Regions from separate parts of the Peribacillus sp. FW305-BF15 genome, predicted to be linked through region 3. Evidence: riboswitches for the same ligand, from Rfam matches in the RefSeq annotation. Region 3 holds a riboswitch; each other region holds the start of a gene.
The links. Region 3 has a riboswitch for preQ1 ahead of AC3WLU_RS02845 (VUT family protein). Riboswitches for the same ligand answer to the same signal wherever they lie in the genome.

Region 1 (8,622 bases), on a different contig from region 3:
TGTATTCTGCGAGCTCACTGTCTCTTTTTCCCTTATAATCTACATGCTCCAATTGAAATAATTGCAGCCCGAAGGTATTGGATTCAAGCCATCGGCCATCCCCATCCTTGAAATTAACGAAATCCACCATTGAATTGATGAGTGTGCGCCGACGTTGTTCCGCCTCTTTTAATCGTTTGAATTCTTCCTTTTTAGCTAAATAAAGATATAGAATTAAGCCTATTGATAAAAGGAAAACAATGCCTTCCACCCTTTGGAGTTGAATGAAGACCTCTTTATTATGGATATTTGTAGTTAAAAAATAGTCGAATACGACTAATGTAAGAATCCCGGATAGGATATATATTGCTAAGATGGAGCGTTTGGACATGGAGATTCTCCCTGTTTTTAAGACATTTCAAAGGTAAAAATACATACACATTTTAACAAACTATCGGAAAAAAATATATGCAGAATCTCTAAATAAAAAAACAGGGGCCAATGTGGTCACCTGTTTTTTCTGAAGAGGGTTAGTTTCTTCTTCTTTTTTGCACGCTTATAGATCATGAAGAATAGTAAGAAGAGGAGTGCAAGAGCAGCTAGCGTATATTGGTTCATTTCAACAGATAGCAGTCCATAGGGAATCAGTGATAGGAAGAAAAAGTATATAAGGTTGCCAAGTGCCGTCGCCAATAAAAAGTCTTTGAAAGTGACGGTGCTGACTCCGGCTGCCAAGTTAATTAAGCTTGTGGGGATAAGCGGGAAAATCCTGCCTGTAAACACGTACATGAAGCCATGCTCCACTACAGATTCTTGCCACTTTTCACCAATCTTCTTTAAAAGAAGCTCCTGAAACCAGTTTCTTGCTGCATAAAAAATGAATCCTGAGGCAACAACACTTGTAAACCAACTCCATAGATAGCCATATATGAATCCGAATATCGTGACATTGATGGTTAGGAGCAAAATTAAGGGGATGATTGTAAAAGAATTTTGTACAAACATCAATACGAATGTCACAATAAATGTAAGCAAAAGATTTTCCTTCAATATGCCAATAACAGAATCCAAATCACTTTTCCAAACCAAAGTGAACAGTTCTGCATTAGAGTATATAAAAATTGCGATTACAAGTAGACCGATTATGGTCAGGACTTTTTTCAAAGGGCCACCACCATTCTTACTAATAGTTTATCATTTTCGAGTTCAATGGTGAAAAAAAAGAGCTGCCGCATCATGCAGACAGCTCTTTTCCATTATAGTGGCTTAACGGCCCGGAGATTCCTTTTAAAGCCACTTTTCAAACTGAATTCTTTTGTTCATTCCATAAATGATTGGCGCTCCAATCAAAAGGACAACGAACTCACCGACAGCTGTAGTCATCCAGCTTAGCCAGAATGGCAAGCCAAAGGCAAGGTTCAGTTCAATTGCAATTAAAAACATTGTGAACGTGAAAAAGATAATCGTAGCGACCATACGTCCTTTAATGCCTTTTATGAAACGAGACACATAAATGACAAGCAATAAGGCGAGCAGGGATTGGCCCACCCCAAAAATCAAATCATATGGCACCATCGGCGAAAAGAGCAGATTCGATATGAAGACTCCTCCAACGATACCGTAGATATACTTTTTATTGAATACAATCAGATGATTCAACATTTCCGGTACACGGAATTGGAACATCTCAAAAGCTATTGGTTTAAACACCAATGAGACCGCCACATACAAGGCAGCCAATAACCCGTTTATCACGAGTGTACGAACATTCATTTTACTCTCTCCCTAGTTTTTTATCGTGGGATGGTTACGAACCACGTGCAGGCGTTTACCCGATGTTTAATAGTAGCCCATGTAAGCTTGTTTCGTCAATTTGTAAAGAATGGTTTTAATTTATAGGTTTCCAATCAGATGAAGCAGCACAATTGGATTTTGAATTATTGCAATGAAGGATGATATTATTTCAATATGTACATAAAAAGGAGTGAATATTAATATGTCGATCGAAAGTGTCAAAAGCCATTTTAAACAATGGAATCGGGAAGGCGACGTAAAGGAGTTCGAAACATCTAGTGCCACGGTGATTGAGGCAGCGGAAACCATCGGTGTTATCCCAGCGCGGATTGCCAAGACCCTTTCCTTTAAAGGGGAAGGTGAACACGCGATTTTGGTCGTTGCCGCAGGGGACGCGAAAGTGGATAATAAGAAATTTCGTCAGACGTTCGGTTTCAAGGCACGAATGCTTTCACCTGATGAAGTGCTTGCACAGACCGGCCATGCAATCGGAGGCGTTTGCCCGTTTGGCCTGGCAAACGATTTAGCTGTTTTTCTTGATGTATCGATGAAGCGCTTCGAGTCATTGTTTCCGGCTTGCGGCAGTTCCAACTCTGCAATAGAACTTACACTCGCTGAATTATTTGAATATTCAGGTGCCAAGGATTGGGTGGATGTTTGTAAGGGGTGGGAAGAGAAGGGGAATGTGGAAACGGCAGCAGGAAATGCAGTTGATGGCATTTGATGAATGGGATGGAGTCCACTAAAGTGAACTTTATTTGGGGCCGCATTCATTTCTATTATTAAAGCGGAAAACGGGCAGAAAGTGTTCCTGATCGGAGGTTGAAAGATGTTAAATGGAAGCGAAAGAAAAAGCAATAGCAGCTATCTGAGTCTTAAAACTCTTTATGAAGAAAATATAACGGTTAAGAGCATTGCCCAGGAACTTGAGTTTTGCCATAAAAACGATCTGGCGCTGGATATCCAGAAAGCAATGAAAAAAAAGAATTTTGATATATTGGCAGTCCAAGATCAAGGGGAAATCATCGGATATATAGAAAGGCAAGAACTAGGTGAGGGAAGTATTTCTGAATATATGAGAAACTTCTCACCAAGGGAAATGGTTTCGAATTCAACCCCTTTGATCCAGCTTCTCAATATTTTTAAGAATAAGACAAGGGTGTTCGTATTAGAGAATAATTCAATTAAAATGTTGATTACCCATGCCGACCTCCAAAAGCCTCCGATCAGGATGCTGATATTTGGATATATTACCTTATTGGAAATGAGGATGAGCGATATCATCCTGGATAGATTCGGCGATGGCAGCTGGTATCCAATGATCAGCGAAGACCGTTTAGAAAAGGCAACCGAATTATATAAAAGGAGAATCGATAAAAATGAGGATATCAATATAATAGAGTGCCTGCAAATCAGTGATAAATTCGATATTATACATAAAGATAAAGAATTGAGGTACTTCTTCCAAATCCCTTCGAAAAGTAAAGGGAAGAAGGATGCGAATGCCATCCGAAAATTACGGGATAAGATTTCCCATGCTAATGAACTGGGTCTAGACATGTCATGGATGGAAATCATCGAGGTTGTCGAGTCCTGCGGCCGACTGCTCGAAATCTCTGAATCCTATCCTTATGAAAAATAAGATCCGGCTAATCATGCTGGTTCTTTTTTTTGCGCATCCAGATAGAAAAAAACTGCCCGTATCAGGCAGTCTCCCCGAAAAATTCAAAACTCCGGCAGTTGATCCAGGTTATTTTCTTTTATCCCATCGGGCTCACTCCGTAATATGTCACGTCCATATTTATGAAAGACGTCAACGTTGGCCAGGTTACCAGCTTTGGCTTCCGCAAGGGCTGAGGGGTAGTCGAGTTCGCGGCCGGAGTTCGTCTTGATGGCGATAATATTGTCCTCTTCATTTTTCCTTACGGCGATGATTTCTTCTTTTCCTGCTGCTGAATCACTTTGGTTTGCTTGCGGTGTTCCCTGCTGTTTATATGACTCATAGGCTTCTTCAAATTGGTCCATGGTTTAGACACCTCCTATTTATAGGGTGAACCATTTTTCTTGCAATATACAAACCGGATTTCGTCCAACTTGAGCCGTTAATTCGTCCAAATGGGCCGATCTTTCGGCACTTTTTTTTGTGAATGCTGTCGTCTTGGCCTTTTTGCAGTGGCATGGCACTTGCATCTTGTATAAGTAGTAGCAAGAAATAATATCCACTAGATTAAGGGAGGAATAGTAATCATGAATGTAAAACAAGGGGCAAGCACTGTAAATGCAAAACAACAGGTCAAGACAATGAAAGCGGCGGTCGTCAATGAATTTAACCAAAAACTTGAGATTAAGGAAGTACCGATTCCGGAATTGGAATATGGTGAGATATTAGTGAAAATTAAAGCCTGTGGCGTGTGTCATACCGATTTACATGCTGCACATGGTGATTGGCCGGTAAAACCCAAGCTTCCTCTTATCCCGGGACATGAGGGTGTGGGCATTATAGAAAAGGTGGCGGAAGGCGTAACTTCCTTGAAAGTGGGTGACCGTGTTGGGATCCCTTGGCTTTATTCGGCCTGCGGCGATTGTGAATATTGTCTGACCGGCAGGGAAACGCTTTGCCTGGATCAATTGAATGCAGGCTATTCCGTGGACGGCGGGTATGCGGAGTATTGTAAAGCACCAGCCAAGTATGTGGTGAAGGTTCCTGAAGGGCTTGACTTTGCGGAGGTATCACCGATTTTCTGTGCAGGTGTAACGACTTATAAGGCGCTTAAGGTATCAGAAGCAAAACCTGGCGATTGGGTAGCGATTTATGGAATTGGCGGATTGGGACATGTTGCCCTGCAATACGCAAAAGCGATGGGCTTTAATGTCATTGCTGTCGATATTCAAGATGATAAGCTTGATCTGGCAACGGAACTTGGGGCGGATTACACGGTTAATGGGCTTAAGACCGATCCTGTACAGGCCATTAAGGATAAGGTTGGCGGCGTGCAGGCATCCATTTCTGTGGCGGTTACGAAAAAAGCATTCGAACAGGCTTACAGTTCAGTCAAGAGGGGCGGCACACTTGTTGTAGTCGGATTGCCGAATGATGAACTTCCAATCCCGATTTTTGATACAGTGTTAAATGGGGTGACTGTAAAAGGGTCCATCGTCGGGACGAGAAAAGATTTACAGGAAGCTGTTCAATTTGCGGCTGAGGGTAAAGTCAGAACGAATATTGAAACAAGAAAGCTTGATGAAATCAATGACGTGTTTTCAATGATGGAAAAGGGAGAAATCAACGGCCGCATCGTATTGACGCTAGAATAGGAACAGAGGAGGAAGCCCTGGAACCGGGGCATCCTCCTTTTTATTATGTCTGGCTCTTCTCATTTAATATATAACGCAATTTCCTTATGGATATTTGCAAGCGTTTGGCAGCTTCATTCCGGTTGCCGTAGGTTTTTTGCAGTGCCTGCATGACGAGCTCCTTTCCAATTGTTGATTGAAGCTGTTTGATTTCCGTAAGGATTTCTTCAAGCATCAGTTCATCCTTCTCATTAAAATCAGCCACCAGCCTTTTTCGCCACTCTTCAAGAAGGTTTTCTGTTGACTGTATCTCAGGTGACACATTTTTGTCAGGTGTGATCTGGCTGTTGGATAGTGAGATATCATTGGCGGTTATTACTGACTTATTGTCTGCAAGAGTTAGCGTGCGCAAGACCACATTAGATAGTTCGCGTATGTTGCCTGGCCAGTTGTATTGCTGTAATTTTTCAATGGCTTCATTGGAAAATGAGATATCTCCATGACCATTTCTCTCAACCAAGTGTCGGACAAGCAACGGAATATCCTCTTTTCGGCTCCTTAATGGCGGGATATCCAGAGTCACGACGTTCAGTCGGTAAAATAGGTCTTCCCGAAATTTATTCTTGTCCACTGCCTTTTGCAGGTTTTCATTGGAGGCCGCCACTAACCGGGCGTTCGTCCGTAATGTCACGCTGCTGCCAACCCGCATGAATTCCCGCGTTTCCAAAACCCGAAGCAATTTGACTTGAATGGCCGGACTTGCATCCGCAACTTCATCAAGGAAAAGCGTCCCGTTCCCAGCAATTTCGAAAAAACCCTTTCGCAGCTGGGTCGCTCCGGTGAAAGCGCCCTTTTCATGACCGAATAATTCGCTTTCAAGCAGGGATTCAGAGATCGCTCCGCAATTGATGCCGATAAAAGGTTCATGGTTTCGGGGGCTGGCTATGTGGATGAAGCGTGAAAGCACTTCTTTCCCGCTTCCGGTTTCTCCTTCGATTAATACATTGACGGATTTTTGGGCAACCTTGAAGGCCGTTTCAATCAAATTCTTCATTAAAGGACTTTCACCGACAATGAGTCCTGAATCCTCGGCAAGCTTATGGATGAAATGCTGGTTCAAAGCTTCATTTTCATTCAATAGGTTGTCAATCTGCCTTTCCAGTACTTCAATATCCACGAAGGGTTTTTCCATGTAATCACTCGCGCCGAGTTTCATGGCATCAACAGCGGTCTTGACGGTGCTGTATCCGGTCATGATCAGTACCTTGCAACGCGGCTGAAGTCGTTTTAGATGCCGCAGGAGGGAAAGTCCATCGCAATCCGGAAGCTTCAAATCTATCATTGCGACATCAAAACGCTGCTGATTCCAGTCGATTTCATGAAACTCCTTCCCGCTATTCACAACTTGTACGAGGTAACCTTTCATCGTAAAAAGGCGGGATAGAAAAGTCCCAACCTCTTTCTCATCGTCTACCACAAGTAAATGAATCACCTTATCATCCCCTTTCCTCTCCTTGTATAGGAAGCCTCAGAAAAAAAGTGCTTCCATGTCCTGGTGTGCTCAAAACGTCGATCTTTCCGCCATGGTCCTTGGCGATGCCAAGGCTTACAGACAGCCCCAAACCTGTTCCCTTTTCACGGTCTTTAGTCGTATGAAAGGGATGGAATATGAAGGGAAGGCGTTCTTGTTCAATCCCCGTTCCGTTATCAGTCACCTGAACCACCATGAACTTGTTTTCTGAATAGGTAGCGATCGAAATCGATTTTTCCGTTTGCGCAGACTCATCCAATGCGTCCTTGGCATTCAATAGCAAGTTGATGATGATCTGTTCGATCTGCGGCTGGCTGCCCTTTATGAAAGGAAGGTCTTCCTGAAGGCTAAGATGGAGGGAGATTTGCTTCTTCCCAAGTTGGAACTTCAATAGGTTCAGAACCTGGTGAATGGCTTCGTTAATAGAGTAATAGTGGAACCTATACTCATCCTGCCTAGAAAAGGTAAGCAGGCTTTTCACGATTTGCCTGCATCGGTCCCCGCAAATCTTAATGTCGTCCAATAGCATATAATCCGGATTGTCCTGTGGGGTTTTCCGTAATAAAATTTGCGAGTTACCAAGAATGGCCGTTAATGGGCTGTTCAACTCATGGGCAATCCCAGCTGCCATTTCACCAATCGCCCCAAGTTTACCGGCATGTAATAGCTGGACTTCCATCTGTCTTCTTTCGGTGACATTTTTATAATAAGCAATGACCCCATATACTTGATGCTCCTTATTCTGAATCGGGTAAGCATGCATTTCCAAGATGGTATCATGCTGAAGGAGTATTTCCTGAAACCCTGGCTTATTAAATGAAAAGGTATCTTGAATCAGATTTTGTGATTTTTCAATTAAAGGAACCAAGTTGGAAAAGCCCCTGGCTGAATCATTGGATTGATAGACCTTTCCTTTGTGATCGAAGACGATGATCATATCTTCAACTGCCTTGAATGTATCCTCCCACTCCTGTTTGGAATGAAGAACTTCCTTATAAAGCTGGGCATTCTCCAAAGTTAACGCAAGCTGATTGGATAGTTGCTCAAGAAATTCGAGTTCATCTTCCTGCCATGTTTTCTTTTTCTTCCTGCCGAAAGTCCAAATTCCGATTTTTTTACTTTTTCCGTATAAAGGGACTAATAGAAGTGATTCGATCTCAAGGGATAATAGACGATCCTTTTCTGGGAAGTCCGGTAACTGGTTAACTTCCACCTGAATCGGCTGCTTTTCTTTCAAGGCCGATGAGAATTCCTGAAAAGGGTGTAACAGGTTTTTGGGATCCATTTCAAGATCGCAGTGACCATTAGGGCAGATGTGAAGCAGGGCAGGTTCTTCCTCGTACAATATGACAAAATGACTGTCATCGAAGGTAATGAGCTGCTTAAGTTTTTCAATAACATTTCGGAGAATCTCTTGGATGTCGATTTCCATATTCATATTTTTTGTGATGTCATTCATGATTTCAAGCTGCATATTCTTCTTCTTCAGCTGATCCACGGTTTTCTTAAGTTCCGTGTAATACGTTTTTTTTGAAGATTTAACGCCTGTCATTAAATCTATCAATTCATGTTTGTTCATGCTTTTCACCTCTTATAGGGCTGTAAGAAGCAGCTGATTAATCTGTTCTAATGACATATCACGGGGGTTTGTGATCATGCAGGCATCCTCAAGAGCGGTCATCCCTATGGGATCTATCATTTCTTTCGTAATGCCGACATCACTTAAACTCTTGGGAGCCCCTATATCCCGGGATAATTCCCTTACGAAGTGAATGGCAGCCATTCCTGCTTGCTGCTCCGTCAATGCCCGTGTATCGATGCCCATGATGTTTGCAATCGCGCTGAATCGCCTTGGTGAGGCAATTCGATTGAAATCCATGACATGGGGAAGGAGTATCGCATTGATTTCACCATGCGGAAGGAGGTACTTGCCGCCTATGGCATGTGAAATGGCATGAGCAGCTCCCAAAATGGCATTCGAAAAAGCCAGTCCAGCCTGCAGGCTCGCCATCGCCATCGCTTTT
Region 2 (8,622 bases), on a different contig from region 3:
ACCTCCGAAGAGCCTTGATTGATCATCTCAATATTCACCTTTGCTTCAGCCAAGGCTTTTGACGCTCTTGCCGTTGTACCGACATTATGGCGCATTCCTTCCCCTACAACCATGATCAAGGCAAGATCATGTTCCACATTCACTTCATCGGCATGAAGCTCTTTCTTGATTCGGGAAATGATTTTCTTTTCGGCATCCCCTTTCATCTGGTCCTGCCTTAGAATAAGCGTCACATCATCGATGCCTGATGGAATATGCTCATATGAAACTCCATAATCCTCGAGGATGTGCAGCAGTTTCCGGCCAAAACCAACTTCCCGGTTCATCAAATATTTACTAATGTAAATACTGCAAAATCCTTTATCACTTGCAATCCCAATAACAGGCCCGTTCGTATTATCCCGTGTATTCACAATGCGGGTCCCTTGTGCCGCCGGATTGTTCGTATTTTGGATATGGACAGGTATTCCCGCCCGGAATGCAGGAATCAGCGCCTCATCATGAAATACCGAGAAACCTGCATAAGAAAGCTCACGCATCTCACGATAGGTTAGTTCCCGGATTCCCTTCGGATTGGAAACCACATTTGGATTCACCGCATAAACGGCATCCACGTCCGTAAAGTTCTCATACAAATCAGCTTTGACCCCATTAGCAAGAATCGAACCCGTAATATCGGAACCGCTTCTTGAGAAGGTTAACACATCACCATCTAACGTATATCCGAAGAATCCTGGGAATACAACGATTCCCGGCTCATCACGCAGAGCATATAACCGATCATAAGACTCTGGCAGCACCCTGGTAAATCCACCTTCATCCGTTACAATCAAGCCTGCCTTCTTCGGATTGATATACTGTGCCTCCACTCCAAGGCTTTGGAAATAACCTGCGACCAGCTTCGCATTATTATCCTCTCCACCTGCCTTCAAGGCATCCAGATAGCGCTTTGGGTTAGTTTGATCTGCATGCAGCAGCGCCATTAAATTTTCATGAATCCCTGTGATGACACTCTCGGATATATCCAACTCTTCAGCAATGCTCGCATAGCGGGATACAACATCTTCTATCAAATGCTCTCCGTTATCCCCGCGCAGCTGCTGTTCCGCAGCTTCAATCAATAAATCCGTCACCTTTATATCATCGGAATTGCGTTTTCCTGGAGCGGAAACGACCACAATCTTCCTCTCTGGATCAGAAACAACAATTTCGAATACCTTCCTCAACTGATCACCTGACGCAAGTGAACTTCCACCAAACTTTGCAACTTTCATCTCGACATCCCCTATTTTCGTAAATATTCTGTCAAAATTAACTCTCCCTATTATTACGCTTTTTCTCGAAACAATCAAGTGGAAATTCCATTATAGGAGGACATTTGTACTTTTAAAAAGGACAGAATAACAGAACCACTGATCGAAATTAGCTATAAACTAAAAAAAGACAACGGGCATATGCCCATTGTCCCTCCTATTCTTTAGCGATTATCCACGGTTTCCGGGTATAAGTCATGATTCATCAAGCGGTAATTCGCCATTTCCTCATACTTCGTACCTGGTTTCCCATAATTCGTGTAAGGGTCTATGGAAATTCCGCCCCTAGGTGTAAACTTGCCCCAGACTTCAATATATTTAGGGTCCATCAATTCGATTAAATCATTCATGATGATGTTCATGCAGTCTTCATGGAAATCACCATGATTGCGGAAGCTGAATAAGTAGAGTTTCAAAGACTTACTTTCCACCATTTTCACACTGGGAATATAGCTGATGTAAATGGTAGCAAAGTCCGGCTGGCCCGTGATTGGACATAAACTAGTGAATTCCGGGCAATTGAATTTGACGAAATAGTCCCGGTTCGGATGCTTGTTATCGAATGACTCAAGGATTTCAGGAGCATAGTCGAATGTATATTTTGTTCCTTGATTCCCAAGCAGTGTGATATCTTTTTTTAATTCTTCTTCTTTTCTTCCAGACATGAAAAGTCCTCCTAATCCCACATTTCAGGGAGATTCATAAAATGGGCCTCTATATAACAAAAACCATATCTCCTCAAAGATATGGTTGATTCGCGAAAAATATCAAAGCCATAGTTTTTTTAAGAGGGTGATGCTATGAACCTCTCCCGTTTATCGGGAAATATTTTAAAATTGTCATTGTAAATATAGAAAAAAATATCTAATCTGTCAATCATACATTTTAAATTTGGTTTGATTCCTAAGGGCATTCAGCTTAAAATGTAGAAGAAGTTTATCCTACATGAAGGAAGAGATTAAGTCAATGTGGATTTTTGCAGCACTCATCACGAGTTTATGTTTCGGAATCAATAACAGCATTTTTAAATGGAGCAGCGGAAAAGGGTATTCCAAGATACATATCCAATTTTTCTTTTATTTTTCAGCTTTTATTTTGTCCATTGTTTATGGAGTATTAATGGATGGTTTGCAGCTGAACTGGCTGTCCATCATGCTTGGTGCAGCAATTGGTGTACTGAACGCCAATGGTAACATCCAGATGGCAAGCGCCTTTGAAAAAGGTCCGGCAAGCTTGACATCTCCATTAATCGCAGCGAATGCCATATTCCCCATTCTCTGTGCAGCTTTAATTTTTCACGAACATATTTCTTCCTTGCAGTGGAGTGGAATCGCCTGCATGTTTATCGCTACATTAGTCATCCAATATACACCTAATGCAAAAGGTAATCATCAATATGTCCCATGGATGATGCACACATTACTCTCCATCTTATCTTTTGGTGTGCTCGGCATTCTTATGACGACATCAACACGTCTTCAATTAAACTCCCTTGATATCCTTGTATCAATGTATGGAGGCGGAATGCTTTATCTTCTTTCGGCTCTAGCCTTTAAAAAAGAAAAAATCAAGCTAAAGGAAGTCAAAATCGGTTCCTTAGTAGGCTTTTTAAGCATGATAGGCTATGGATGTTATTTCTTTGCGTTGAACACTGGCATCGCAAGCATCATTTTCCCTGTCGTCAGCCTGAACTGTTTGGTTGTCGTATTCGCTGGATGTTATATATTCAAGGAAAGACTAAAAAACTATCAAATTGCTGGTGTCCTTGCAGCATTAATCGGTATTATTTTAACTAAAATATGAATATAGTTCCTTTTAAAAAAACAACCTGGCTGTCATGTATACAAGCCAGGTCGTTTTTTAAAAAACCTGAAAATGGGGCATGTCAAAAAAAAAGTGTTGACACTTCACTTAAAATATCAGATAATTTTGAATATTAATTCTCACGATTTTAGCTTTTGAAATGTTTGATTATCCTTCTGCTACGGGTATAAAAGAAATAGGTACAACCACCTCATTTAATTCTGAATTAGGAAAGGAAAGATGCATAATGGTAAAAGTTACAGTAACAGTTGATTTCCAAGGAAAATCTTATCAAACTAACGTCCTTGCTAAACCGGGTACTGATCATGAAGTAATTTTACAACAAGCCCTTCATCAAGTTGAAAAACAATGGAAAGCATAAAAAAGCAGGCATCGCAATAGATACCTGCTTTTTTATTCCCTTAAATACTATCCCAAATACTTTTCATATGCACGATTAACGACCCTCTTGCAATCCCCTCCTACTTAATAACACTTTTAATTGTTTTTTTCAAAAGGCACTAAAATCAAGATGCCAGTTTGTGTACCAGAATTTTTATAATGAAAAAATATCTTTGAAATGGAATTATATTAAAAGCCTTATAAAAAAGAAGGTATTTTTAAGGCGCGTCTCAGCTGTAGACAATTTAACCGTTAATTTCCACTCCAGGCACTCGCTTTCCGCGGGCGGTCCGGGAGCCTCCCCGGTGCCTTTGCGCCCGCGGTGTCTCCCTTGGACTCGCTTTTCCCGCAGGAGTCTCGCACACCCGCTCCAATCAACTATGTTTTAACCCTTTTGTTTACAAACTCAAAGACGGTCTTTTAAGGACCGTCTTTTTAATGTTCTATTAAACTAAATTTCTTATTAATGGCATGGAACGTTCTTGGAGGCTATCGGAAAACAGACTATAAGAAATGAGCTTCTTCTTGTACTGTTTAACTACATCCACGCGGTCGCTGTAAATATATACAAATAACCTAACATCCTTTTTGCCTCTTTTAGTATCAATGACCAATGGAGTCCCACTATTATCTGGATGTAAAAACAATTCCACATTCCCCGGGAATATATGATTTTTCTTCAAAAATCTAGCGCTACTAAAATAATTAATAACTTGAATTTTTTCTTCACCTTCCAAACGTTTTCCGTCAAAGGTTACGATCGCATTCCCGCCACTAATTTCTGAATGTATTTTAAATTTACTGATAATCCAATTAACTGCATCTGTTGGAAGACAGGAAACCAATATTTTTAACAAACTTAAGATGATTGTCACAATCAAAACCGGCAATGTCAATTCATCATCTCCGCTACATTTATTAATTAATTCTTATATAACTTATTATATCAAAAGTGGCTGATCGTTTTCTTAGTTGATGTGTCCGTTCTATCAACGTTTTACCCCAGTAACACATTCCACTTAAACACACGGGAATGCTTCAAAAGTGAAAATCCCCATTTATAAATATAATGTTGTGAAATGGTTATACTAAACAAATGGATTCAGCCACATCCTTGTTAACCAAACTTCCATGAATGAAATGGATAGGCCGGTATAAGAATTAACATACAAAAAAAGCTGGACGTCATCAAGACGCCCAGCTTTTCCAGAATCGATTATTGGTATCCCCAAATCATTGTTAGCATTGTACCGAAAATTGTAACCAATGCAACGAACAATCCGTAATAAACGTTTGTGTAAATCGATGCTTTATCTTCAGACTCTCCTGCATGCATGAACATAACAAATTGAAGTGCTGCTTGCATGAAAGCTGTAACAAGTAGGATGATCACAGCCATTTTAAGTGAGAGATCAAACACAATAACTGATAATGCGACCAAAGTCAGAACTAGCGAAAAAGCAAATCCCATAACTTGGCCCCGTGGGAATAATTCTTTCATATTACATCATTCCTTTCAGGTAGACGAAACTGAAGATGAAAATCCAGACAACGTCCAAGAAATGCCAGTAAAGTGAAAAGATGAAAGCCTTGTTTGTTGTCTGTGGAGTCATACCGCGTTTTTTAATCTGCATGGTGATGAAGGTTCCCCAGAATAAACCAAGTGTAACGTGAGCTCCATGCGTACCTAGTAGTGTGAACAAACTAGATAAGAAAGCACTTGTTTGAATCGTTGCTCCTTCATGTACATACTCCACGAATTCATAAATTTCGACTCCTAAAAAGCCTAAACCAAGAATAAGGGTGATAATGAAGAAACCGATCGTCGCTTTCTGCCTGCCAAGTCTCATCGCATTGATTCCAAGACCTATGGTAAAACTACTAGTTAAAAGAAAGATTGTTTGAAACATTAGTGTTGGGACTTTAAAAAGATGTTCCCCTGTTGGACCATTTCCAGTACCACCAACTAAGACAAAATAAGTGGCGAACAGTGTAGCGAAAAGAGCTATTTCTGCTCCTAGGAAAATCCAGAATCCAAAAATCTTTAAGCGATTTTCTTCCGTGCTATATTCAAGTGGCAGCGAGTTATCTATTTTCATTACTTAGCACCTCGCAATTTATTTTCAGTTTCTTCGATCTCTTCAACAGAGATATAACGTCCGTGATCTTTTTCGAATGAACGGTGAATCATACAAGCAAAGATACCGATCGTTGCAATGATTGCAATGATCCACATGCTGAATACCAATGCAAAGCCCCAAACGAAGAAGATACAGCTCATGATAAACGGCACGCCACTGTTATTTGGCATATGAATCTTTTCTACCTTACCGCCAAATAATTTAAAGCCTTTTTTCTTTGCATCCCAGAATGCTTCTGTTGAAGCAACTGTTGGCACAATTGCAAAGTTATATTCAGGGATTGGTGTATGTGTAGCCCACTCTAGAGAACGTGCATCCCATGGATCGTTTGAGATATTTCTTGATGCATAACGAGTACTCCAATAGATATTGTACACAATAAGTGCAAAACCTATTGCTAAACCAATCGCTCCAACGAAAGAGAGCATATTCAATGGACCATATCCTGTTGATTCAGAGTACGTATACATACGACGTGCCTGCCCATCTAAACCAGTGATGAACATCGGGAAGAATGTTACATTAAAGCCGACTATAATGAACCAGAACGACCATTTTCCAATTTTTTCGCTCAACATGAAACCGAACATTTTTGGCCACCAGTACGTGAAACCGGCAAGTACGGCAAATACAGTACCAGGGATTAAAACGTAATGGAAGTGAGCTACTAAGAACATTGTATTATGGTATTGGTAGTCAGCACTTGCCATGGCAAGCATAACCCCTGTTACCCCACCGAGCGTGAAAATCGGAATGAAAGCTAAAGAGTATAGCATTGGAACGGTAAACACGATTTTACCTTTCCAAAGTGTGAACAACCAGTTGAAGATCTTAACACCAGTCGGCACGGCAATTGCCATCGTGGTAATCGAGAAAATTCCGTTAACCATTGCACCGTGGCCCATTGTATAGAAATGGTGAGCCCATACAATGAAAGATAGTGTAGAAATAGCTACCATGGAGATAACCATCGAATTATACCCGTACAGGTTACGACGTGCAAATGTCGAAATGATTTCACTGTAAATACCGAAAGCTGGAAGAATAACTATATAAACTTCAGGATGTCCCCAAACCCAGAACAAGTTTGCCCAAAGCATATCGCTACCGCCATTGGCCATCGTAAAGAATTGAGTTCCGAATAGACGATCCATTGTCATCAACGCAAGTGCCACTGTCAATACAGGGAAAGCGAAAACGATAATGAAGTTTGTAATCAAGATAGACCATGTGAACATTGGCATTTTCATTAAGTTCAGGCCAGGTGCTCTCATTTTCAAGATGGTTACGATAAAGTTGATACCAGTCATTAATGTACCAATACCTGCGATTTGAAGTGAGATCGCGTAATAGTTCGAACCGACTGATTCACTGAAATCGTTACTTGCCAGCGGGAAGTAAGATGTCCAACCTGCATCAGGAGAACCACCGACTACGAAAGAAATGTTAAATAGCATTGCCCCCATGAAGAATAACCAGAAGCTTACTGCGTTCAGACGTGGGAATGCTACGTCACGCGCTCCAATTTGTAATGGTGTAACAATGTTCATTAACCCAATGATAAATGGCATAGCCATGAACAGGATCATGACGACCCCGTGTGTTGTAAATACCTCATTATAATGCTGTCCATCCAAAAGACCGTTATCTGGAATAGCCGTTTGAGCACGCATCATAAGAGCATCGACGCCACCGCGGAAAAGCATAAGCAGTGCTGCCAAGATGTACATGATACCAATACGTTTATGGTCAACCGTTGTTAACCATTCACGCCATAAGTAACCCCATTTTTTAAAATAGGTAATTCCGGCAACAACCGCAATCATGGTTAAACCAATGGCAACCATGGATGCATAAATCGCAGGACTTGGATGAGGTACGGCAAATCGATCAAAGTAATCCATACTTTTGTGACTCCTTTCAGGAAAATATTCCTTATCTTGTAAACCTAGTTGTTTTATCGAACGAAATTAATTCTTAGTGATTCATGTTGCTGTGTTCTGAATGTTCCTCGTGTGAATCCTTGGAATCATGTTCTTCAGTATCAGAAGATCCGTGGTCATGACCAGCATTTTCCCCTTCAGGAGCTGGTGAAAACTCTAAGTGAGTTCCAGTGTATGTGGATTGTCCCACATGACCAGGTTTTAATAATTCATTGAATTTTTCCTCAGTAATCGGTTTAGCAGTAGCTTTAATTTCATCTACCCACTTATCGTAATCTTTTGCTGACAATGCATTAACGTTGAACGTTTGCTGAGCAAAACCTGAACCACTGAAGTTTGAATTTCGACCCATATACTCACCTGGTACATCAGCTGCTAAGTGCAACGTATTAACCATGTCCGACATCGCGTATTTTTGTCCTCCAAGTTGCGGAATCCAGAAACTTGAGATTGGACCGAATGAGTAAAGTTTAAATTCGATTGGTCGGTTAGTCGGTATAAACAGATAGTTGACCGTTTCGATATCTTCTTCCGGATAACTAAAATGCCACTTCCAGTTGGAAGATGAAGCGTAAATAACTAGAGGTTCTTGATCTCCGTATCCTTTAGGTGTTGCCTCAACTTCATTTGTTGTTTTAACAGTAACAACGGATAGGAAAGCGACGATTATAATTGGGATCGCAACCCAAATTATTTCAAGAACCTTACTTCCTTCAATATGAGGCGGTTCATAATCATCACGTTGTTTGGAAGCACGATATTTCATTATCATGAAGATATACAGTACCATAACGACAAGGACGACAAAGGCCATTGTCCATATCGAAATCATAATAACATCTGCTTGTGTTGCAGCTACTGGCCCTTTAGGGTCCAAGACCATTAATGGGTTATCGCAACCGGTTAGCACAGTGGCAATAGTAAAAAGTATAGTTAATAGAGCCCATTTTATTTTCATAGTACTACCCCTTTCTTACATAATAAAATTCCAATTGGTAATTATTCGGACAAAGTGTTACC
Region 3 (7,263 bases):
CCTGACTGCCGCGATGTATTCATTAAATCGTTGAATGTGACCTTGAACTTATCGATGGACCAGTCATTCGTGATTGATACGCCGCTAATGTGGCTTAATAAAGAGGAAACATGGGAGCTTGCTTACCAGCTTGGCGCGTTCGACTTTGTCCGCGAAAAGACCCTGACTTGCTATAACGGAATCATCTCCGATGGCTGTGGAGATTGTCCGGCATGCAATCTGCGGAAAAAAGGGCTGGATGACTATGTAAGCAGACGGAAGGTGCTTTCATGATGTACGGTTTTAAGATAGTGGATAAACTCCAAAAAATAGATGAAGATATTCAGCGCAGCCAATTGAAGTATACAAACAAGAGGGTTCTCGTAAGTAAGGAATTCACCTTTGACGCGGCGCACCACCTGCATGACTATGAAGGGAAATGCAAGAACCTTCATGGCCACACGTATAAAGTCATTTTCGGATTGAGCGGGTATACGGATTCACGCGGGTTGATGATAGATTTTGGGGACATCAAGGATATCTGGAAAAATGAAATCGAAATCCACCTGGATCATCGTTATTTGAATGAAACCCTGCCGCTCATGAATACAACAGCTGAAAATATGGTTGTCTGGATTTATGAAAAAATGGCCGAAGCCCTTTCATTAAAAGAATATGAGGGTGCAAGAGTCGAATTTGTTCGACTGTACGAAACGCCGACAAGCTATGCCGAAGCCAGACGGGAGTGGATGGAAAGTGAGTAAACTTCCGGTTATGGAAATCTTCGGGCCGACCATCCAAGGAGAGGGAATGGTCATTGGTCAAAAAACCATGTTCGTTCGGACGGCTGGCTGCGATTATTCATGTTCCTGGTGTGATTCCGCTTTTACTTGGGATGGCACAGGTAAGGAAGATACCGTTCAGATGACTGCCGATGAAATATGGGATGAGCTGAAGCGAATTGGGGGTTCCGGTTTTTCCTTCGTGACGATATCTGGGGGAAACCCGGCCCTGCTGAAAAACCTAAACGGCTTGATAGCGATCTTACATGAAAATAAAGTGAAAATAGGGGTCGAAACACAAGGGAGCCGATGGCAGGATTGGTTTCTCGATATTGATGAACTGACTATCTCACCTAAGCCGCCGAGCTCTGGAATGGACACGGACTTTACCGTGCTTGACCAAATCATCTCGAATCTTGCCAATCGAAACCCAGAAAACCATGTTTCATTGAAGATCGTCGTCTTTAACGAGGAAGATTATCAATATGCCAAACATGTACATGGGCGTTACCCGGATATTCCTTTTTATCTGCAGGTCGGCAATGACGACAGCAGGACGGCGGATGATCGTCAATTGATCAGCGGCCTATTGAAGAAGTACGAAGAGTTAATTGATAAAGTGATAGCGGATGATGAATTGAATGATGTGAAAGTCCTGCCCCAGCTGCATACCTATATATGGGGTAACAAGCGGGGTGTGTAAAGTAAAGGCAGTGTGATGTTTAATCACACTGCCTTTTATGCTTATTACAGCCTTTGCATGTGTGTAGCTTTGAAGGATGATGTGTATTTAAGGCCATATCCAAATAAGCGATCCATTCCTATATGTGCGGTCCAAATTAAACCAATCATCACCCATGCATCCGACTTTAGGAATATGGCTAACAAAATCATGAGGATGGACACGATATAAGTATGGAATGCGTTATAAACCTTTGCTCCAATCCGGTCATTGATCAGATAGGCCAGCATGGAAACATCAGGGGACAAAATCAACAAAAGGAAAATCCACCAGCTGAATTCATATAACGAATAGATGTAAATCACCGCGAAAAGGACCATAAGTCCTTCAATATGAAGGAATCTCTTCACCATTTCATAAGTTTAATTGACCATAGGTCAATAATTTTCGAAAAAATTATATGATGTTCTTGGTGATATTTTTTACATGAAAATAGGCTAAACCTTTTACATCTTGATAAGATAGTTCAGAATTAATGTAAAAAGTTATGAATCCATGAAGAGAAAGAAAAATCGACCAAATGGATGCAGGATTCAGTTTGTTGTCCGTTAGATCCGTCAAGGACTGGATTAGCTTTTCGTATGTTTTATTAGAATCGAATTGGAGTAACTGCTGAATTTCTTTTTCCTTCGATAAAAACATGATGGAATAATGATTCTGTTGGGTTAAACCGAACTCCAAGAAGCACAATAAAATCTTTTCCATTTTTACGGAAGGGTCATTTTCCGACAGGATGATATCATCGATTGAAGAATTTAAAACGGAAAAATCCGTTTTAACCAAACTATAAAATATTTCCGCCTTGTTTTTAAAATGATAATAAATGGCTCCATGGCTGCAATCCAATGATTTAGCCAATTGCCTCATCGAGACATTCGAATACCCTAACGCTGCAAAAAGGATTCTAGCTTCATTCAACACCATGTCCCTGGATAATTCTTGACCTGCCGATTTCCTTGGCGACATCTTATCACCTCCTTATTAATTGACCACTGGTTAATTAGGATGATAGCTCACGGATTTTTAAATGTCAATTATTAGGTTGAACTATATAGTACTGTTTTTAAGTGGGACTTTGCCATTTGTTTCACCAGTGTTGCAAAGGATAAACCCCCAGTTTATTGAGGGTTTATGCAATTTATTAAAAAACTAATGATGCTCTCAAAGTAGTAACGCCATTTTCTAAATAACCCTTTAAACAGGTTAATGTATATACCCAACCTTCTTTTTGTCCGATCATTTTGTTTATTATTTCAGGATCGTCTTCACTCAATCCTGATTCGTTCACTTCAATGATCGTACTCGTTTTATCCAACTCTTTTAGTGTAATGGCAACAATCGTTTCTTGATCATTTCCGCCCCATGCAAACACGATTTTCCTATTTTCCTCTACTTCCAATACATGAATGACCACTTCAGCATCGTATTCGTTGTATCTCAATGTAGGCGTCCGGCCTTTTTCCCATCTTTCCGAACTCGATGAGAACCAGAAATTCCCGATTTTTTCAGGATTCACTATGGCTTCAAACACTTCATTCGTTGGCTTGACGATCTTGAATTTCGTGATTATTTGAGTATCCATAACTAACTCAACTCTCTTTCAATGTGTTTTTATAGTTTCCGTTTTATTATCCCAGTCTACTGATATGGGCGGCAGGATCCGTCCAGTTTCAAGCAAGCTCTTCAGGTTACTTAAAAGGGCTGGCCATCCATTATTCAAGCCTTCAAAGGTATTGTCATCATAGACGAAATCTGTCTCCAATAGCTCCTCATGCCTAAGAGTTAACTTCACAGTCGAATCGTCCATTTTCTGTAATTCAAAAGTGACCCGTGTAGGCTGCTCGCGAGGGGTTTCGTCTCCTGCCATGATCCATGTATACGAGAGCAGGTGCAACGGCTCGCATTTAAGTACTTGCCCATGATCGGTAATCCGCCCATCATCCAGCAAATATTGAACGGCTGACCCTTCTTGCCAGTCAGACTTTACTTGTAATCCGAAGTGGTATTTCTTCGTGACTTCACCACTCGTCAAGGCTTCCCAAAGCTTCTCTGGTGTAGTTGCGATATAAATAGGATAGACAAACGTAGTTTTTTTCATCATTCTTTTTCTCCTCGCCAAATAAAGTACATGACTCTATCTTTGATTTTCGGCTTTTGTATACAGCCGGTCAAGCAGTTTTAAGCGACAGAAATCGGCAAAGGGGGAAACAGGGACATTGAAATAAATGGCTAAATCAATCGGTAACCGCGAAAACATACTAAAATCGACGGTATGGAAACTTCTTGATTTCCAACCGCTTTCAAGCTACGATGAATAAGGAAAATGATAATCCGCCCGGGCGGAAGAGGTTCTAGCTACCCTCTCAAAAAAACTAAGGAGAACAGGGCTCTTTCTTAGGGTGCTGTTTTTTCTGTATAAGGAGAATTAAGAAATGTTAAGAATTTTATTGTATTTAGTATCCATCATCACGGCGAATGTGGTTACAGCAGCTTTTGCGCCATTACATTTTGGCATGTTCATCATCCCGATGGGGACATTGCTCATCGGGGGAACCTTCATCTTCCGAGATCTGGTCCAAAATAAATACGGCCGCACAAAGACCTATATATGCATCGTCACTGCACTTATTTTATCTGCATGTGTATCATTTTTATTAGGAGATACGTTACTGATTGTGTTTGCTTCCGCATTATCCTTCGTGGTCGCAGAAACAGCGGATACGGAAATTTATACCCGTTTAAAGCTCCCGATGAGTTGGAGGGTGTTTTACAGCGGGATCGTTGGAGGATTTTTCGATTCGGTGATATTTGTCGTGATTGGCCTAAGTCCTCTGGGTGCCAATATATTGCCATGGGAAGCGGTACCCGCTGCGGTCATCGGCCAAATCATCGTTAAAACGATCATTCAGTCCATTGGTGCCATATTGTTGGGACGAATCAACGTAGAACTGGAGAAACGTGTAGTCTCCAGTTAATTGCTAGGAGGGATGCACTTGATGGATGGAACCAAAAAAGAAGAAGAAAAATGCTATTGCCTCGAGGCCTTTCGTGAAAAATATGGCCCGCATGTACAAGGGGAATGCATGAAGCTCTCCTGCGCCAATTATCGCAAGCATAAAGGAATAGACAAAAAAAGGACCTGATTTGGTCCTTTTTTGCGTGATTGAAGTGACTCACGAGTAAACAGTGCGAATTCACGAGTAAAAGTACGAAACTCACGAGTAAACAGTCCAAATTCACGAGTAAAAGAGCAAAACTCACGAGTAAAAGTGCGAACTAAGTGTGCAGTACGAATTCACGAGTAAAAGTACGAAATTCACGAGTAAACGTGCGAAACTCACGAGTAAAAGTGCAAAATTCACGAGTAAAAGTACGAAATTCACGAGTAAACGTGCGAAACTCACGAGTAAACGTGCGAACTAAGTGTGCAGTACGAATTCCCGAGTAAACGTGCGAAAACTAAGTGTGCAGTGCGAACTCACGAGTAAAAGTGCGAAATTCACGAGTAAAACAGCAAAAAAAGCTTCCTGGGCCGTTCCATTAAGTGCAGGAAGCTTTTTATTTGGTTTAGAATTGCTGTGAGCTTTTTCGAACTAATTTTTCCAGGAAGAAAAAGCATTCGCGTTTCCGCTCAAGTTCGGTTTGTCCATTTTCGGTGACATGATAATATTTCCTGCGGCATGATTCGGACTCTTTCCAATGTCCTTTTATGAATTCTTTTTTTTCTAATCGTTTAAGGGCAGGGTAGAGGGTGCCTTCACTTATTTCATAGTTGCCCTTGCTCATTTGCTTCAGGATTTTCGTTATTTCATAGCCGTAAAGCTTTTTTTGCGATAGAAGTGAAAGCAAAAGGAGGTCAATGCTTCCCTTCATTAATTCTTTATCCATATAAAATCTCCTCCTTTTCATTTTTAAAGTGTAATACGTTGTACATCGTATCACAAGGTGCATTTTACTTTTCTTAAAAAAAATGGTTAAATGACGATTGCTAAATAAATTTAATCATAGTAAAATGTGCTTCGGAACGGATGAGTTGTGAAGAGTGTGGTAAGGATACTATATATATGATTTAATTGTTTTAATGAAAATACGGAATAGGATAGAAGAATCATTACTCAAGGGGTATTAATTGATTTTTTTTCGAAAATCATTTAGATTCTATTTATCAACAAGAGCAAAGAAAGAAGGTCCTAGATAGATGAAAGTGAAAGCACCTGAGTCATTCACATATATAGGTGGAAAGAGAGCAGTTCTTCTGCTTCACGGGTTTACCGGAAGTACAGGAGATATGAAGAAATTAGGGAAGTACTTAAATGATCTCGACTATACTTGCCACGGACCTCTTTATAGCGGGCACGGAGTATCAGCCGAGGAACTTGCTAAAACTGGTCCAAAGGAATGGTGGGGAGATGTAGTTAATGGCTATAATTTCCTAAAAGAAGAAGGCTATGAGGAAATTGCAGTTGTAGGAATTTCTTTAGGGGGAGTGTTCTCATTAAAAGTGGGAATTGAATTGCCTGTAAAAGGGGTAGTTTCAATGTGCGCTCCGACGCAAGGAAAAAGTATCGATCGACAAAAGAACCGCTTGCTCAATTATGCACAGGCGTATAAGAAGTTTGAGGGCAAAGATGCAGACCAAATTGCTGCAGAAGTGAAGCTGCTTGAAGAAGAGCCAATGCCTCAACTAAAAGATGTGTTGAACATTATAAATGAGACAGGTGAAAATTTAGATTTAATTACATCTCCAACTCTTGTTCTGCAAGGGCGTTTGGATGATCCCGACTATACGGAGAGTGCTACAGCGATTTTCAATGAAGTCGATACACAGCATAAACACTTGATTTGGTATGAAAAGTCTGGCCATATTATCACATTGGGCAAGGAACGTGAACAGGTGTATGAAGATGTGTATAAGTTCTTGAATACACTGAATTGGTCGGAGTAATAAGCGATATATTTGATCCCCTTTAAGTTGAACGTGTAAAAAGCTTACAGTCGTAAGTAGGCTTTACACTATACTTGAGGGGATTTTATTTTGGCTGCAAATCTATTTGTAGAAAAAGACCTTTAAGGTATCGTTATTATCAAGAGTTGCCAATAAAATGTCGTTCACGTCGGCATTATATGTTATTTTGATTCTGTTTTTCAGCCATGCTTCTTCTTTACCGCCCGGGTTCAATTCTTTAGAATCAATCTTTCCCTCTTTAATAATCGTTTTAGGAAAAGTGAAGGCGTTTGTTTCCAGGTGCATATCTGCTGGGGTTACTGCTTCATATTGGGGATCTAAAAACAATGAAATGGTACCGTCCGGTTCCCATAGCGCGAGGGATACTTTTTGAATATCTTCTACTTTTTCCTTTCTTAATTCCAATAATAAAACATCGATGGAGATTCTGGCCCTTGCTAAGCTTTTGTAAATGATTTGTCCATTTTCGATAAGAGGAAAGGGGTCTGAGTCAAAAAACCTTCGGAGTTTTCCCCACTTAAGGCCTGCAAACACACTAATTATATATAAAATGACAAATACACTGGTTGTAATCATTGAGCCCTTCAAACCTAACTGTTCATCAGATAAAGGGTGGGCAAGAATGTTTCCAATAATTAAAGCCATTATGAAATCAAGTAATCTTAACTGCGAAATGGACCGTTGCCCCATCAATTTAACCGAAAGAAGCAAGAAGAAGAAGGAAATGATGGCTCTTAAAATCCACTGGATTGCAGTAAGAGTTTCCTGGCTACTAAAAAAATCCACAAAAATTC

Region 1: linked by a shared signal. The riboswitch ahead of AC3WLU_RS19225 (QueT transporter family protein) and the one ahead of AC3WLU_RS02845 (VUT family protein) in region 3 are both predicted to bind preQ1.
Region 2: linked by a shared signal. The riboswitch ahead of queF (preQ(1) synthase) and the one ahead of AC3WLU_RS02845 (VUT family protein) in region 3 are both predicted to bind preQ1.

The regions. Positions count from the first base shown of each region.
Region 1 is NZ_JBYSYV010000019.1:51,564-60,185, reverse strand. Features, by position in the region: gene AC3WLU_RS19235 (PAS domain S-box protein) at 1-370, opposite strand, end outside; gene AC3WLU_RS19230 (TVP38/TMEM64 family protein) at 487-1,143, opposite strand; gene AC3WLU_RS19225 (QueT transporter family protein) at 1,267-1,752, opposite strand; PreQ1 riboswitch class I at 1,759-1,803, opposite strand; gene AC3WLU_RS19220 (YbaK/EbsC family protein) at 1,976-2,497, shown strand; gene AC3WLU_RS19215 (CBS domain-containing protein) at 2,603-3,415, shown strand; gene AC3WLU_RS19210 (DUF3892 domain-containing protein) at 3,499-3,798, opposite strand; gene adhP (alcohol dehydrogenase AdhP) at 4,075-5,088, shown strand; gene AC3WLU_RS19200 (sigma-54-dependent transcriptional regulator) at 5,132-6,559, opposite strand; gene AC3WLU_RS19195 (sensor histidine kinase) at 6,564-8,177, opposite strand; gene AC3WLU_RS19190 (iron-containing alcohol dehydrogenase) at 8,190-8,622, opposite strand, start outside.
Region 2 is NZ_JBYSYV010000052.1:710-9,331, forward strand. Features, by position in the region: gene AC3WLU_RS26400 (aspartate kinase) at 1-1,274, opposite strand, end outside; gene queF (preQ(1) synthase) at 1,478-1,978, opposite strand; PreQ1 riboswitch class I at 2,083-2,128, opposite strand; gene AC3WLU_RS26410 (EamA family transporter) at 2,259-3,116, shown strand; gene AC3WLU_RS26415 (BA3454 family stress response protein) at 3,364-3,498, shown strand; gene AC3WLU_RS26420 (YfmQ family protein) at 3,965-4,414, opposite strand; gene qoxD (cytochrome aa3 quinol oxidase subunit IV) at 4,735-5,019, opposite strand; gene qoxC (cytochrome aa3 quinol oxidase subunit III) at 5,021-5,617, opposite strand; gene qoxB (cytochrome aa3 quinol oxidase subunit I) at 5,617-7,563, opposite strand; gene qoxA (cytochrome aa3 quinol oxidase subunit II) at 7,637-8,560, opposite strand.
Region 3 is NZ_JBYSYV010000002.1:248,852-256,114, forward strand. Features, by position in the region: gene queC (7-cyano-7-deazaguanine synthase QueC) at 1-273, shown strand, start outside; gene queD (6-carboxytetrahydropterin synthase QueD) at 273-743, shown strand; gene queE (7-carboxy-7-deazaguanine synthase QueE) at 736-1,464, shown strand; gene AC3WLU_RS02825 (DUF4260 domain-containing protein) at 1,509-1,856, opposite strand; gene AC3WLU_RS02830 (TetR/AcrR family transcriptional regulator) at 1,900-2,469, opposite strand; gene AC3WLU_RS02835 (SRPBCC family protein) at 2,645-3,085, opposite strand; gene AC3WLU_RS02840 (SRPBCC family protein) at 3,104-3,604, opposite strand; PreQ1 riboswitch class I at 3,843-3,885, shown strand; gene AC3WLU_RS02845 (VUT family protein) at 3,936-4,478, shown strand; gene AC3WLU_RS02850 (hypothetical protein) at 4,500-4,646, shown strand; gene AC3WLU_RS02855 (PadR family transcriptional regulator) at 5,071-5,391, opposite strand; gene AC3WLU_RS02860 (alpha/beta hydrolase) at 5,702-6,448, shown strand; gene AC3WLU_RS02865 (DUF421 domain-containing protein) at 6,551-7,255, opposite strand.